Regions from separate parts of the Streptomyces sp. NPDC031132 genome, predicted to be linked through region 2. Evidence: riboswitches for the same ligand, from Rfam matches in the RefSeq annotation. Region 2 holds a riboswitch; each other region holds the start of a gene.
The links. Region 2 has a riboswitch for guanidine ahead of ACZ49B_RS20335 (Ohr family peroxiredoxin). Riboswitches for the same ligand answer to the same signal wherever they lie in the genome.

Region 1 (4,951 bases), on a different contig from region 2:
GGCAGTCCGAGCTCGCGGACGCACCACTCGTAGGCGGCGGGCTCGGGTTTGGCGCTGCCGATCCGGCAGGACAGTCCGCGGACCGCGAAGTGCTCCAGCCACGGGTGGGTGGCCTCGTACCGGACGGCCAGGTCCTCGGGGATGTTGGAGAGGAGGCCCAGCACGGTTCCGCTCCCGGCGAGGTGGTCGAGCAGGTCCACGGTGCGCTGGTCGATCTCGCTCCAGCTGGCGAGGTCGGCGGCGATCAGCTCCTCGGTCAGCCGCTGGTCGAGCGGAATGGCGAGTTGCGCGCAGACCGCTTGCCAGTAGCCGGGCCCCGTGACCTCACCGCGGTCGTAGGGGGGTCGGTGCGACCAGTACGCGGCCCAGAAGCGGTCGGGGTCGCCGCCGGCGGTGCGTTCCAGGACGGCCATCGATTCCGGCGACTGGACGCGGGCGATGACACCGAACATGTCGAAGAGGACGGCTTTCATGCTTCGGCTCCTCACGCTCTACGGGTCTGCGGGTCTTCGGGCTCAAAGGGTGGGCTCAAAGGGTGGGAACGGATTCCGTGCGCCCCGGATCGCGCGGGCCCGGCACGCCACCGGGGTCGGGCGCGTTGCGCCGCAGCCAGAGGCTGAGCACGCCGCAGATGACGGCGAGCAGGAACAGCAGCAGCGGCACCGTCCGCACCTCCATCGTGTCGATCACGGCACCGAGCAGCGGCGGGAACGCCACGCCGCCGATCATAGAGGCGGCGATCACGTAGGCGCCGGCCGCGGCCACGCTGGGCACGGCGCGGTTCAGCCAGGGCAGGCAGGTCGGGAAGATCGGCGCGATCATCAGGCCGACGCCGACGTACGCGTACGGGGCGAGCGCCGGGATGGTCGCCAGGAGGAGGGAGCCGGCCATGCCGACGCAGCAGACGAGGAGGATGGACGGCGCGGACCAGCGCAGGCTGATCGGTGCGGCGACGAACCGGCCGATGGTCATGGCGGCCCAGTAGGCGGAGGTGGCGGTCGCGGCGGTGGCGGCGCCGTATCCGACGGCTTCGAGGTGGGTGGGCTCCCAGCCGCCGACGCCGGTTTCGATGGCGACGTGCAGGACGTAGATCCCGATGAACACCGCGATGATCGGAAGCACCCGGGCACCGCCCGCCTCGGCGCCCTCCGCGGGGGTGGGGGCGGGCTCCCGGGCGGCCACCCCGCCGAGGGTGACGAGGATCAGCAGGCTGATCACGCCGGTGCCCACGAAGATCTCCGGGTAGTTGTCCGCCCCGAGCCAGCCGATCAGGGCGGGGCCGGCGATCGCACCGATGCCGAAATGCCCGTTCAGCAGGTTGAGCATGGCGGTGCTGCGGTGGCCGAAGCCGGCGGCGAAGAGCTGGTTGAGGCCGTAGTCGATGCCGCCGAAGCCCAGGCCGATGACGAACGTCCCGGCGAGGGCGAGGGTCCAGCTCGGGGAGAAGGCGAAGACGGCGGCGCCGACGGCCATGAGCGCGTAGGAGCCGCCGAGCAGCACCCGGTTGTTCAGGCGGCCCCGCAGGAGGTGGTAGATCAGCACTCCGAGCAAGGCGCCGACGAAGTGCGCGCTGAGGCTGAGCCCGGCCACGGCCGGACTGATGCCGTATGCGTCGCGCAGCGCCGGGATCGCCGGGCCGTAGAGCGCCTGGAGGGCGCCGATCACCACGAACGCCAGGCACGAGGCGGCGATCGCGACGGTGGTGAGGAGGGGCTTGCCTCCCTCTGGCAGATCGGCCTCGCTGGTGGAGGTCATGGCTCTCCTCATCGGTCATGGTCGAATGAACATGCTCAACGTTCACAGCAGCGGTAAGTTCACACTATTTCACTCACACTACACATCAGCTATGTTCGTTTCAACAGTGAGCATGTGCGAAACGCTCAACCGCAGCGCCCTCCCGCCCCTTCTGTGCTAAAAGCAGACACATGAACGTCATGGAGAGGCACAAGTTCGTCGTGGGACTGCTGATGCGGCAGAACCGTGCGACGGTGGCCGAGCTGGCCCAGGCCACCGGGGCGTCCGAAATGACCGTCCGCCGCGACCTGGAGGTACTGGAGTCCCGGGGCGCGCTGCGCCGGGTGCGCGGCGGCGCCGTGAGCAGCCTGCCCGGCGGCGTCGAACCCCCCTATGCGATCCGGGCCATGTCCGGGGCGCAGACCAAGGAGCGGCTCGCGCGCACCGTGGTCGAACTGCTCACCGACGGCGAGACCGTCGCGCTGGACACGGGCACGACGGCGGTCGCCATCGCAAAGGCCATGGCGGACCGCCAGTTCACCGTCGCGCCCCTTTCACTGCACGCGGCCTTCGCCCTCTCCGCGTATCCCGGCATCCAACTGGTGATGCCCGGCGGGCAGGTGCGCCCCGAGGAGCTGTCCTTCTACGGCCACGCACCTGTCCAGACCTTCAAGGACCTGTGCTTCGACACGTTCATCCTGGGCTGCTGCGGGGTCGACCCCATCCAGGGCGCCACCGCCTACAACCTCGACGACGTACAGGTGAAGCGGGCGGCCGTCGCCTCGGCGCAACGCGTGATCCTCGTCGCCACCGCCGACAAGATCGGCCGGGCGGCGCTCGGCCGCATCTGCTCCATGGAGGAGATCGCCCTCGTGGTCACGGACGCCCCCGCCGACTCCCCCGCGGTCGAAGTACTGCGTGACCAGGGCGTCGAGGTGGTCCATCCGCCGGAGGACTGAGCCCGGCAGTCGGGCCGGCCACGCCGCGGGGCGGGTCCGTCCGGCCGTCTGGGTTTCGTGTGAACGTACCTTTCCTGCACGGCACGCACCCGGGTTCGCCGCCACCAACCCCACCGACGGGTCCGCGCAGTTGCTCAAGTGGTGGGAGGAGCGCGTACAGGGGGTCCAGCTCGACCTGCTGCGCATGCGGGGACAGCTCGCGGAACTGGCCAACGTGCACGCCGCACACCAACGCACGTGGGAGGAGTCGCCGTTGGAACGCGTCGAGTCGCCGGACGAACCAGATGTTCGACGTCCTGTGGGCGACGGGCGAGCAGATCGGCAAAGCGCGCGAGAAGGCCTTCATCCAGGACGTCGCCGACCAGGCGAAAAGCTCCGTACACCTGGATCCACCTGTCACGGGATCGCGCCACCAAGGACTTCGCCGCACGCATCGGGCGTCGCGAAGCGGTGTACCGGTGAGAACCGTGCACGGGGAGGAGGGGGCGGAGGGGCAAGGTGGGGCACTCCGGGTGCCGCCGGGCCCGCGTTCGTTGCCAGGTTGTGCGGCGGCCCCGTCCCGAGGCCTCGGACGAGGTGCGCCGTACCCGGTTACGCACGACGACGCGCCAGGCGCCCCGTCATGGCCGGCGACCCCGACGACGCCACCGCAGTCGTGCTGCTCGCCCGCTGCCGACACCGCCTCGGCGACGAGCAGCAGGAGCTCGCCACCGTCGAACAGGCCCGCGCGTCGAACCAGTCGCTCGGCATCGCCCTCGGCCGCGCCGTCCGCGTGCAACGCAAGCGGACCGCATACGAGTCGGCCCGCTCGGCCGCCGCCCTCGCCCTCCGAGGAGAGCGACGCGGACACCAGGGGTGCGGCGAGGTGTCGCCAGGATCAGCCCGGCGGCGGCCGGCTCGGGCAGGCAAGCCCGGACCAGCGGAACCGTCCGTGTGAGGGTTTCTTGCCGATGCCGGCTCGATCGGAGGACTCGACCTGCACCCAGGCGTCCATGTCGTCCGGGTAAAGGATCACCCCGCCCTCCCCGACCGCTTCGGGAGGCTGCCCCGGGACGAGTCGACCGAGCTCTCCCGCAGCGGAGGTGCGCGCCCGTTGTACGGGTGCCGGCCGCGAGGCACCGAGGGAACCTGCGGGAGTTGCGCGGTACGGCCGGTGATACGTTTCCACGGAGATCAACTTCCGGGGCCGGTCTTCCTCGGGTGCGGTGGCCGCCACCGAACGCCCGCCTACCGGGCCGTCTCCCGATGCATACGTGACCGCCCGTCCAAGACCGATCAGGAGCACGACCATGACCTCGTCCGGCCCCGGCGGCTTTCCCCCCGGCTTCAGGTGGGGAACGGCCAGTTCGGCCACCCAGAGCCAGGGCGCGACGCCGGCGGACAACTGGTGGGGCTGGGAGGAGGCCGGCAAGGCTCCGCGCAGCGGCGCCGGGAACGGCTTCGACGAGCGGTACGCCTCCGACTTCCGGCTCCTGGCCGACTGGGGATTCGGCGACCACCGGATGTCCCTCGACTGGGCCCGGATCGAGCCGGAACCCGGACGCCGCGACCAGCGGGCGGTCGAGCACTACCGAAAGATCCTCGGGGCCGGCCGTCAGGCCGGCCTGACGATGTGGGCGTGCCTGCTGCACACCGCCCTGCCCGTCTGGGTCGCGGCCGACGGCGGCTTCCTCTCTCCTTCGGCCGCGGCTGCGTGGGCCCGGCACGTCGACTTCGTCGCCGAGACCTTCGGCGACCTCGTCGACGGCTGGATGCCGGTCGACAACCCGGCCGGCTATGCGGAGAAGGCCTACCTGCGTGGCACGTTTGGCTCGACGGCTACACCGTTCCCTTCGGGCTGTTCGACCGTAACCGGGTCCCGAAGCACAGCGCACACGTCGTCCAGTCCTTCATCCGCGGCTGACAGCCCCCGATGACGACGGGCCGGGACCGCTGCCGACCGCGCGTCCTCAGCCCCGGCCATCGCCCCGACCCCTCACACTGCTGGAGTTCCCGTATGTCTCACCGCACCGGCCTCGTCCTCGACTTCGGCGGGGTGCTCACCACGCCCCTGCTGCCGGCCGTGCTGGCCTTCGAACAGCGCGAAGGGCTGGCACAGGGCGCGTGCATCAAGGCGCTGTACATGGACGCCGAAGGCGTACGGCTCACCCACGAACTGGAGCGCGGTGCGATCACCCAGACCGAATGGAACGAGGCCGCCGCCCCCAAGCTCGGGCTCTCTCCGGACAACCTGATGGGCCGCATGTTCGCCGACCTGC
Region 2 (4,951 bases):
GGCCATCCGCCGGATTCGTCGGCCTCCCGGCCCCGCCCGTCGGCGTGTACGCGCACCTTGCAGGCCAGGAGTGCCGCACGCTTCCTGGACGTGCTCCCGCGCTCACGTACGCGCACCCCGAGCGCCGAGGCGCCCGACCGAGGGGAGAACCCATGAGCGGAGGCGAGATGTCCAGTTCCGGTTCCCCGGGCGCTTCACCCGGTACGAACACGGGTCTCGGCCCGGTGCCCGTGCGAACCGACCCCGACCCTGAACGCCGCGGTCACCCCCTGTACGAGTTCGCCCTGACCGCGGTGCTGATGTTCACCGTGGTCACGGTCATCCGCTGGGTACTCGATCCGGCCTCCCCACTCGCCCTCGCGAACATCCACCTGGCCCTCCTCGTGGTGGGCGCACTGGCCGGAGCGCTCGTCTTCGGACTGATCCGCTCCCCGTGGGGGCGGCGTTCGGGTGCGCACATGAATCCCGCGATCACGCTCGCGCTGTGGCTGCTACGGGCCTTTCCCGGCCGGGATGTGGCGGTGTACGTCGTCGCGCAGCTGGGCGGTTCGGTCGCCGGGACGGCTCTGGCCCGCCTGGCCTGGGGGCCGGCCGTTGCGCGGGTCGGTTACGGCGCGGCGGCCGCGGCGCCGTCGTGGAACGGCTGGGCCGTCTTCGCGGCCGAGGGCGGCTGCCTGGTCGTGGTCACCCTGATGATCGGCTTCTTCCTCGCGCACCCGGCCCACGCACGATGGTTCCCCCGGGTCCTGGCGGTCCTCATCTGCGCGATCGTGGCCGTTCTGGGCCCCCTCAGCGGCGGCGCCGCCAACCCCGCCCGCCAGTTCGGACCCGCGCTGATGTCCGGAGCCACTGCCGCCCTGTGGATCTACGTCGTGGCACCCGCCCTCGGCGCCGTCCTGGGCGCTGCCGCCCACCACCTGTTCACGCGGGGCTCCACCCGCCGCCCCCGTCGCAACCCCACCGCCCCGCACGCGACCTGAGCCGGGACCGGCGCACCGTCCGCGTCGGCCCTGACGCGGACGGGTTCCACGAGCGGTACAGATACGGACAGTTGGAGGGGCACACACCGACCGCGGGGGCACCGGTCCTCGAAAAGCGCGCGGGGCCTGCCCTGCTCCGCGATCCGGAGGACCTTCTGCGCGCCGGTGTCGCACAAGCATCGCTCGGCCGTCATACGGCCCTGACCGGCCCATCGGGCGCCGTCGCGCCCCTGGCTGGAATGACCGATCGACCTCATCCCAAGCTCCTGGGGGAGACTAGGAGACCTTCAACACCGGCGTCATCGGCCCGCTCCTGGGCGAGAAGACGGGCGTGTTCCGCACCGCACCCGACCCGGCCACCGGCGATCAGTGCATCGTCGGCGCCCTGCCGCTCTTCGCCGACGGCACGGGGCACGCCGGATTCTCGACGTACACCTCCGCCAAGTCGGCCCTGTACCGCACGGCGTCAAGGTCGGCGAGAACAGTGAGCAGGTTGCGGCCACGACGGCGCCGCCGGCGTCCACGGTCCGCTTCGCGGCCCCCGTCGACCTCGCCTCGCGCGCCCCGGCGGGCAAGTCGGTCCAGGGCCCGGTGACCGTGCAGGGTTCGGCGGCCGGGAAGAACCTACGGCAAGTGACGTCGCCGCGCTGACGCACCCCGCGCCGTGACAACGTGCTGGAAAGCGTTCAAGGACGCTTTCCGGCACGTTCGTCCACCGGGGGAAGCCGGCGGTGGACCGGTCACGTCCGCCAGTACGTACCCGCACGGGAATCAACGTGTACGAGGTGCCGGCCGACGCGCACCACGTGGTAACCGGTGCCGGCCCAGGAGCCGGTGTCGCCGTCGTCGGCGGGCAGTGGGGTCCAGATCTCCAGGAAGGTACTGCCGTCCGTGTTGGTGCCCCACTCGATGAGGTTCGCACCCTCCCGCCGGAAGGTGCCCGTGTCATCCCCGGGCTCGCCCTGCAGGTGGTGGAAGTGCACGCGGGAACCGTCGAAGGACGTGACGCCGGCGAAGCCCCGGCTGTCGGCGAAGTAGGGGCCGGCCTGCAGCCACACCACCTCGCGGTCTTCCACCAGGGGCCCGCCGTTCCGGCTGATGCCGCGCCGCAACCACGCACCCCTCTCGGGCACGGGGATGCCCGGCCCGCCCCCCGCCGGAAGGGGTCCGAGGGCGCCTTCCGGCTCAGGCATCGACGGCGGAGTCGTCCACGGCCAGCAGCGAGACCTCGATGTTCCCGCGGACCGCCTGCGAGTAGGGGCAGACCGCGTCCGCCCGGTGGAGCAGGGGCAGCAGGTCAGCCGCCTTCCACCCCGGCAGGGAGACCGTGAGGCCGACCGCGAGACCGTAGCCCGCGGGCGTGTCCGTGGTACCGAGCCGGACCTCGCACGCGACGCGCGCGGCCGAGGCGTCCGCGCCGAACTCGGCTGCCACCTCGGCCAGCGCAGACGTGAAACACGCGGCGAACCCGGCCGCGAACAACTGCTCGGGGTTGGTGGTACCGGGCACCTTCTTGCGCGGCGGGGCCAGGCGGACGTCGAGGCGCCCGTCGTCGGTGACGACCGATCCGGTACGCCCGCCGCTGGCGTGCGCGGTCGTCCGGTAGAGAGTGCGGGTCAGTGGCACGGTCATGTGGTCAGCCCATCTGTGCGACGAGGGAACGCCGCCCGGGGCCGGACAGCGCTTCGGCGCCTGCCGGTGGGACGGCGCCTGGCGCGTCGTCGTGCATAACCGGGTACGGCGCATCTCGTCCGGGGCCTCGGGACCGGGCCGCCGGACAATCTAGCAACGGGATCGGGCCCGCCGGGACCGTCACCTGTGGTGACCCTCCTCACCGTCCCCACCACGACCGTCCCTGGCCGGCTGTCAGCAGCGTCGGCCCTGGCACGGCGGGAGCGCCGACTGCGCTGCGGGCCTGCCCTCGGGCCGGAACAGGGCGACGAGGAACGTCAGTGCGATGCCCGCCGCCACCACGAACAGGGCGTTGCTGATCCCGTGCGCCGTCCCGTCGCGCAGCTGCTCGCCCGTGAGCCCGCCGAGCCCCGCCGTCGCCACCAGCACCAGGAGGGCGAGGCCTACGGCGGCGCCCATCCCGGAGCCGGTGGAGGCGATACCCGAGGCGATGCCCTGGTCCCGGTCGGACACTCCGGTCCCGGCGGCGATGAACATGCCGGTGAACACGATGCCGTCACCGACGCTGAGCGCGACGAGCCCCGGGACCAGCTCTGCGTACGACCCGTCGGGGGAGACCGCCGCGCCGAGCAGGACGGCACCGACCGCGCCGACGGCGAGGGCGCCGAGCAGCGTGCGCCGCAGGCCGAACCGCGTGACGAGCTGACCTGCGGTCGTCGATCCCGCGACGACGACCGCCGTCGGGACCAGGAAGCCGGCGCCGGTCTCCAGGGCGTCGTAGCCGAGGATCTGCTGGAAGTGGAGCGAGAGGAAGTAGAGCACCGAGCCGAAGGTCGCCATGAACATGAACGCGATGACGACGCTCGTGACGAGGCTGGGGTTCGCCAGCAGCCGCGGCGGCACGAGCGGGTCGCTGCTGTGCCGCTCGACGAGCGCGAAGACTCCCAGCAGGAGGAGTCCGGCCGCCGCACTGAGCAGGATGCCGGGCGAGAGCCAACCGATCACGGGCCCTTGGACCAGCGCGAACACGATCAGCGTGACCCCGAGGGTGACGCTGAGCGCACCGGGCAGGTCGAATCTACGGGTCCGGTCGCGCGGCGGGTCCGCGGGGATCAGCACGAAGGCGAGGAGCAGCGCGGGCACCGCGAGGGCCACGTTGACGAGGAACACCGCTTCCCAGCCGAAGGCGTGGGTCAGCAGTCCTCCGAGGAGTACGCCGATCACGAGTCCGGCGGCGCCGGCACCGCCCCAGATCCCCAACGCGCGGTTGCGCGTGCGGCCTTCGCGGAAGGTGACGTTGATGAGGGCCAGCGTGGTGGGAAAGACGAGCGCGCCGCCGAGGCCCTGGACCGCGCGGGCGGCCAGGAGCATTCCGGGTCCGGTCGCCAGTCCGCCCACGAGCGCCGCGGCCGCGTAGAGGGTGAGGCCGGTGGCCAGGATCCGGCGCCGCCCGAGGAGGTCCGCGGCGCGTCCGCCGAACAGCAGGAAGCCGGCGGAGGCGACGGCGTAGGCGCTGATCACGGACTGCAGGGTCTGCGCGGAGTAGCCCAGGTCGCGGGCGATGTCGGGCAGTGCCACGACGACGATGTACTGGTCGAGCGAAACCGTGAGCATGGCGAACGACAGCAGCGCGAGAGTCGCCGTGTCACGGTTCCAGCCGAGCCCGCTGGGCCGCGTCGCCCCGACAGATGCCACAGCAGCACTCCTCGGAAGGGAGCCCGTAGAGGTACGTACAGGAATGCACCACTATGCCATGAAGGTCCACGGCGGCAGGGCGCGGGCGACGTGGCGGGCGGATGCCCAGGCGGATTCGGTGGGCGGCTCGGCAACCACGCCCGCGCCGGCGGGCCCCGCTGCCAACTGGTCCCAAGTGGTGGACTGAGCGGGCGATCTCCCGGCCCTGACTGCCACTCCTTCGGGCTGATGCACCGTCATCTTTTCTTGTGCCGTGCCCCGGCACTTCGAGCCCGTCCAAGGAGAGGCCCATGTCCCGACTCTCGTGCCTGGCCGCCACTACCGCGGCCGCCGCTGCCCTCACGCTGACCGCGTCAGGCACCACCGCGGCCGGCGAACCGACCCTGTCGAATCCCCGCGTCCTCGCGCACTTCGACTTCGCCGCCGGGCAAGCGGCGGAGAGCATCGCCCTCGAACCCGACGGCTCCGCGATCCTGTCCTTCGCCTTCGCCCGGGAGGTCGTCCGCGTCGACAAACGGGGGGTTGTCCGCATCCTCGCGACCCTGCCCGCCGTGACGAACCCGAACACCCCGGTCCTCGGCGCGGCCGTGGTCATGGGCGTCGTGCGCGCCCATGACGGCACCCTGTACGTCAACTACGCCACC
Region 3 (4,951 bases), on a different contig from region 2:
CGAGATCGTTTCGCGAATGTACCCGTCTGGCTGTGGCAGGACGGACACAGGTAACGGAGGTTCTCGCGGCGGTTGTCCAGCGGGTCCCCGTTGATGTGATCGATCTCCAGAACGAGCCGCTTGCCTTGCCAAGTGTCGCCGACTCCGCACTCGTCGCAGACGTGCGGTACGTCCAGGTCATCAAGGGCGCGGCGCAGAACAGCGGTCTTTTCGCGGCTGGAGCCGACTTCGAGCCGTCGAAGGATGTCCTCCGCCGCCCTGCGGGTCGGTGAGGGACGTCCTGCGGTGTGGCCCTGCCCTGTGAAGTGCTCCGTCGATATGCCGTACTCCTTGATGCTCCGCCTCGCCTTCGCGCGAGCCGCTCCGCTGAATTCGCCGTGCCCCAGCGATCGCATCACTCCCGCCATGCTTTGGGACTCGGCGACGGCCTGGGTGATCTCGTCACGTGAGAAGAGCCGCTCTCTGCCGCGCAGCTGCGTGGTGAAGTGTGATGTATCGATCCCAAAGCGATCGAGTTTCTTCCGAAGGTGGCCGAACGCGCTGTCGTAGGGCACGACGCCCATGTAGGCAAGCATGTCGGCGATGCTGTGCGAATGGGCGGCGGCCTCCGCCAGCCGTTCCCTCGTGTAAGACTGGGGGATTCGGGCGGGAAGTGCCTCGTCGACGAAGTGTGCTGTGTCGATTCCGTAGTGGGCCAGTCGGTTGCGCAGGTAGTTGCGATCGCCGCTCTCGAGAGAGACGCCGAGTTGGCGCATCAGATCCACGAGGCTGGTGGCGCCTTGCGCTGTCTGTGTGAGCAGGTCACGTGTGTACCTCTGACTTTTCATGGCGCGCGCCGCCGGTTCCGTCCGCGGTAGGTGTCGGTCGCGGCGTGGCAGTTGGGGCACATGGGCCGCAGGTTCTCGGCTCGGTTGTCCCTCCAGTTGCCATCGACGTGGTCGACTTCGTGACGGAGCGGCTTGCCGTTCCACTCCACTCCGACGCCGCACTCCGCGCACTCCTCCGGCACTCCGGACGCAAGCAGAGCCCTGCGCAGCCGCTCGCCCGGGACCCTGCCCTCTTCTGGGGTCCGCAGGGTGAGCACAGGTCCCAGAGATCCCTTTGGGCGTTGCTTCCGCGTCATGGTGAAGTGCGAGGTGTCGATACCCAGCGCCTCTATCCGTCGGCTGATGTGCGTGTGGTTGCCGCCGACTTGACTGATGCCGAGCCGGGAGACCACCTCCCTGACGGACGTCGAGGCTGCGACCAACTCTCGCAATCGCTCTTCCGTGTGCCGCACCCACTGCGTCGGGAAGTGGGAGAAGTCGACGCTTGCCTCCTGCATCTTCGCGCGCAGGTAGCGCCTGGAGCCCGGTGTAGGGGTGCCCCGCACCAGATCACCGCGTCGTTGAAGTTCGTCGTTTCCCGAGCCGCCTCTTCCAGGAGGTCTCGCGTGTATCGCACCGCCATCGTTGCCCCTCCGGGCCGGCCACGCGTTCGTGGCTTCGTACGGGTTAACGAACCGGTATGCGGATAGTTACGTCCGATTAACGGAGCGGCCCGCACCGGTTGGTTGGTGCGGGCCGTCGGTGTGGAGGGCTGGCCGGAGTCAGATGCCCAGGTCCTTGATGATCTTGGCTACGTGGCCCGTGGCCTTGACGTTGTAGAGGGCGCGCTCGACCTTGCCCTCCTCGTCCACGATCACCGTGGATCGGATGACCCCGGTCACCGTCTTGCCGTACAGCTTCTTCTCGCCGAACGCGCCGTAGGTCTCGAGGACCTTCTTCTCCGGGTCGCCGACCAGGGTGACCTTCAGGTGCTCCTTCTCGCGGAACTTCGCCAGCTTCTCCGGCTTGTCCGGGGACACGCCGATCACGTCGTAGCCGGCCTCGGCCAGCACCGCCAGGTTGTCCGTGAAATCGCAGGCCTGCTTGGTGCAGCCCGGCGTCAGCGCCGCGGGGTAGAAGTACACGATCACCTTGCGGCCCTTGTGGTCGGCGAGCGAGACCTCGTTGCCGTCCGCGTCGGGCAGGGTGAAGGCGGGGGCGGTGTCGCCCGGCTGGAGTCGCTCGCTCATGTCAACAGTCTCCTCGGGAGGGGATCGGTACGGTCCGAGACTAAGCTGACAGACTGTTCATGGCGGACTACGCCCCCATGCGACCACGACCACGACGACGGAGGCAGCGCGGTGCCGGAAGCCAGGACCCCCGCACAGATCGAGGCGGACATCGTCCGCCGCCGCGAGCAGCTCGCCGAGACGCTCGACGAGATCGGCGTGCGCATGCACCCGAAGACGATCATCGGGGACGCGAAGGCCAGGGTCGCCTCGACCGTGGACCACACCGCCGGGCGTGCCGTCGTCGCCGTGAACCGTCTTCTGACGGACGTACGGGACGGCCTGTGCCACGAGGACGGCGCTCCGCGCTTCGAGCGGATCGCGCCCGTCGCGCTGCTCGCGGCGGGTGTGATCGGCCTGCTCGTGGTGTCGGCGCGGCGCAAGCGCTGATGACCCTGCGGCGCACGGGCGGGGCGCGGACGGGTAGGTTCGTGGCGTGAGCGACAACACCACCACCCACGACAAGCTGCCCATCCGCATGCTGCACGACCGTGTGCTCGTGAAGTCCGACTTGCCGGAGGGCGAGCGGCGCTCGGGCGGCGGCATCCTGATTCCGGCGACCGCTGCCGTGGGCAAGCGGCTGGCCTGGGCCGAGGTGGTCGCGGTCGGGCAGAACGTACGCAGTGTGGAGCCGGGCGACCGGGTGCTGTACGACCCCGAGGACCGGGCCGAGGTCGAGGTGCGGGGTGCGACGTACGTGCTGATGCGCGAGCGGGATCTGCACGCCGTGGCCGCGGAGCGGCTGGAGGGGTCCAAGGACTCCACCGGGCTCTACCTGTAGGAACCCGTAGGAGAGTGATCGTCGAAGGGCCGGTGACCGGGGTCACCGGCCCTTCTGCACGCGCTTTGCTACGGTGGTGGGGAACCCCCGACGAGACGCGCCGTACCGGGTAGCCGTGGCTGTACGACAAGACGACGCACCCCGTTCGCTCTCGTTCCGGAGGTGCCTGTCATGGCTTGGGTTCTGCTTCTCGTCGCCGGTCTGCTCGAGGTCGGCTGGTCGATCGGTATGAAGTTCACGGAGGGCTTCACCCGGTTGTGGCCGAGTGTGTTCACCGGTGCCGGGATCGTCGCCAGCATGGTGCTGCTCTCGTACGCCGCCAAGTCCCTGCCGATCGGTACCGCGTACGGCGTGTGGGTGGGCATCGGTGCGGCCGGGGCGGCGGTGCTGGGCATGGCGGTGCTGGGTGAGCCCGTCACCGCCGCCCGGATCTTCTTCATCTGCCTGCTGCTGGTCGCGGTGGTGGGGCTGAAGGCGACCTCCGGTCACTGAGCCCCTCGTACGGGCTACTCCTGTGGTCCCGGTTATTCCAGGTATTCCGACGGGGGGCGGCTGCGCGGGCGGCCGCCGGTGACGCCGCCCAGGGCGCCGGCGGTGGTGCCGGCCGTGGTGCCCGAGGTCGTTGCGCCGGTGGTTCCGGGGGTCGTTCCGCCGGTGGTGCCCTCGTTGCTCTGGCCTGCGGTGGTGTCGCCCTCCGTGGTCCGGCCCTCGGTGTCCTGCCCCTGGTTCCGGCCGCCCTGGTCCTCGTCTCCGTCCCGTGGTGTCGGCCGGCCGGGGCGGTTCGGCCGGCTCGGCGGTGCCGGTGATTCGGGGGTGTCCTCGTCCGGCGTCGGCTCCGGGCTGCTCGGGATGAACGGCGGCGGGGACGGTTCGGCGCCCGGCTGGAGTTCGAGGTCGAAGTCCAGCGGGTCGCTGCCCTCCAGGGCGGTCTTGGTGTACTGCGCCCAGATCCGGGCCGGGTAGCCGCCGCCCCCGATCCGGGCCTCGCCGAGTGCTCCGTACAGGGATTCCAGGGAGCCGGTGTCGGGGTCCTGGCCCATCATCGAGACGACGGTGACCAGGTCCGGGGTGTACGCCGCGAACCAGGCGGAGCGGTCCAGTTCGCCGGTGCCGGTCTTGCCGGCGGCCGGGTGCCCGGCGGCGAGGGCGGCCGTACCGGTGCCGTTGTCGACGACGCTGACCAGCATGGACGTGGTCGTGTCGGCGGCTTCGCGGCTGACGGCCTGCTGCGGGGTGCGGTCGGGCAGGTGGATGCTGTCGCTGCCCTTGGTGATCTTGTCGACGAACGTGTACGGGGTGTGGCGGCCGTGGTCGGCGAGGGTGGCGTAGGCCTGGGTCATGTCCAGGACGCTGGCCTGCATGGTGCCGAGGGCCATGGCGGGGCTCGCGACGAAGTTCGGGGTGTTCTCGGGGATGCCGAGGTCGATGGCGGTCTGTTTGACCTTGGCGGTGCCGACGTCGACGACCATCTGGGCGAAGACGGCGTTGACGGAGAGGTCGGTGGCGGTGGTGACGGTGATGTTCCCGTACGACAACTGGCCCTCGTTCTCGGGGGCGTAGGGGGTGCGGGTGCCGACGACGCGGCGCTTGTTGTCGCCGTTGTAGACGGTGTTGGGGGTGATCAGGCGGCCGTCCTGGGTGCGGGAGTCGTTCTCGACGGCGGCGGCGAACACGAACGGCTTGAAGGTGGAGGCCACCTGGTAGTCGTGCCGGGTCGCGTTGTTGACGTACTGCTTGGTGTAGTCGATGCCGCCGTACATGGCGACGACCTTGCCGGTGGCCGGGTCGATGGAGACCCCGCCGGCCCGTACGACGCGGTCGGCCTTGCGCGTCTCAGGGTCGAGCTTGCTGACCATCTTCTCGTCGACGGCGTCGACGAAGGCGTTCTGGCGGCGTTTGTCGATGGTGGTGGTGATGCGGTAGCCGCCCTCGGCGAGGGTCTTCTCGTCGAGGATCTTGCGCTCGACGATGTAGTCCTTGACGGCTTCGACGAGGTAGCCGCGCTGCCCGGAGAGGCCGGCGGCCGGGCGGACCTTGCCGGGTTCGGGGAACTGCGTCGTGGTCCGCTCGGCCGC

Region 1: linked by a shared signal. The riboswitch ahead of ACZ49B_RS34460 (hypothetical protein) and the one ahead of ACZ49B_RS20335 (Ohr family peroxiredoxin) in region 2 are both predicted to bind guanidine.
Region 3: linked by a shared signal. The riboswitch ahead of ACZ49B_RS18915 (DMT family transporter) and the one ahead of ACZ49B_RS20335 (Ohr family peroxiredoxin) in region 2 are both predicted to bind guanidine.

Annotation. Positions count from the first base shown of each region.
Region 1 covers NZ_JBVIGX010000041.1:36,871-41,821, forward strand. The annotation lists gene ACZ49B_RS34445 (HAD family hydrolase) at 1-473, opposite strand, end outside; gene ACZ49B_RS34450 (MFS transporter) at 529-1,755, opposite strand; gene ACZ49B_RS34455 (DeoR/GlpR family DNA-binding transcription regulator) at 1,926-2,693, shown strand; guanidine-III (ykkC-III) riboswitch at 3,241-3,303, shown strand; gene ACZ49B_RS34460 (hypothetical protein) at 3,316-3,630, shown strand; gene ACZ49B_RS34465 (family 1 glycosylhydrolase) at 3,983-4,609, shown strand; gene ACZ49B_RS34470 (HAD-IA family hydrolase) at 4,690-4,951, shown strand, end outside.
Region 2 covers NZ_JBVIGX010000012.1:188,866-193,816, reverse strand. The annotation lists gene ACZ49B_RS20345 (MIP/aquaporin family protein) at 153-980, shown strand; gene ACZ49B_RS20340 (hypothetical protein) at 1,721-2,056, opposite strand; gene ACZ49B_RS20335 (Ohr family peroxiredoxin) at 2,166-2,612, opposite strand; guanidine-III (ykkC-III) riboswitch at 2,693-2,755, opposite strand; gene ACZ49B_RS20330 (MFS transporter) at 2,847-4,307, opposite strand; gene ACZ49B_RS20325 (SMP-30/gluconolactonase/LRE family protein) at 4,598-4,951, shown strand, end outside.
Region 3 covers NZ_JBVIGX010000011.1:137,535-142,485, reverse strand. The annotation lists gene ACZ49B_RS18935 (HNH endonuclease signature motif containing protein) at 1-827, opposite strand, end outside; gene bcp (thioredoxin-dependent thiol peroxidase) at 1,589-2,056, opposite strand; gene ACZ49B_RS18925 (DUF3618 domain-containing protein) at 2,168-2,485, shown strand; gene ACZ49B_RS18920 (GroES family chaperonin) at 2,532-2,876, shown strand; guanidine-III (ykkC-III) riboswitch at 2,939-3,017, shown strand; gene ACZ49B_RS18915 (DMT family transporter) at 3,048-3,368, shown strand; gene ACZ49B_RS18910 (transglycosylase domain-containing protein) at 3,401-4,951, opposite strand, start outside.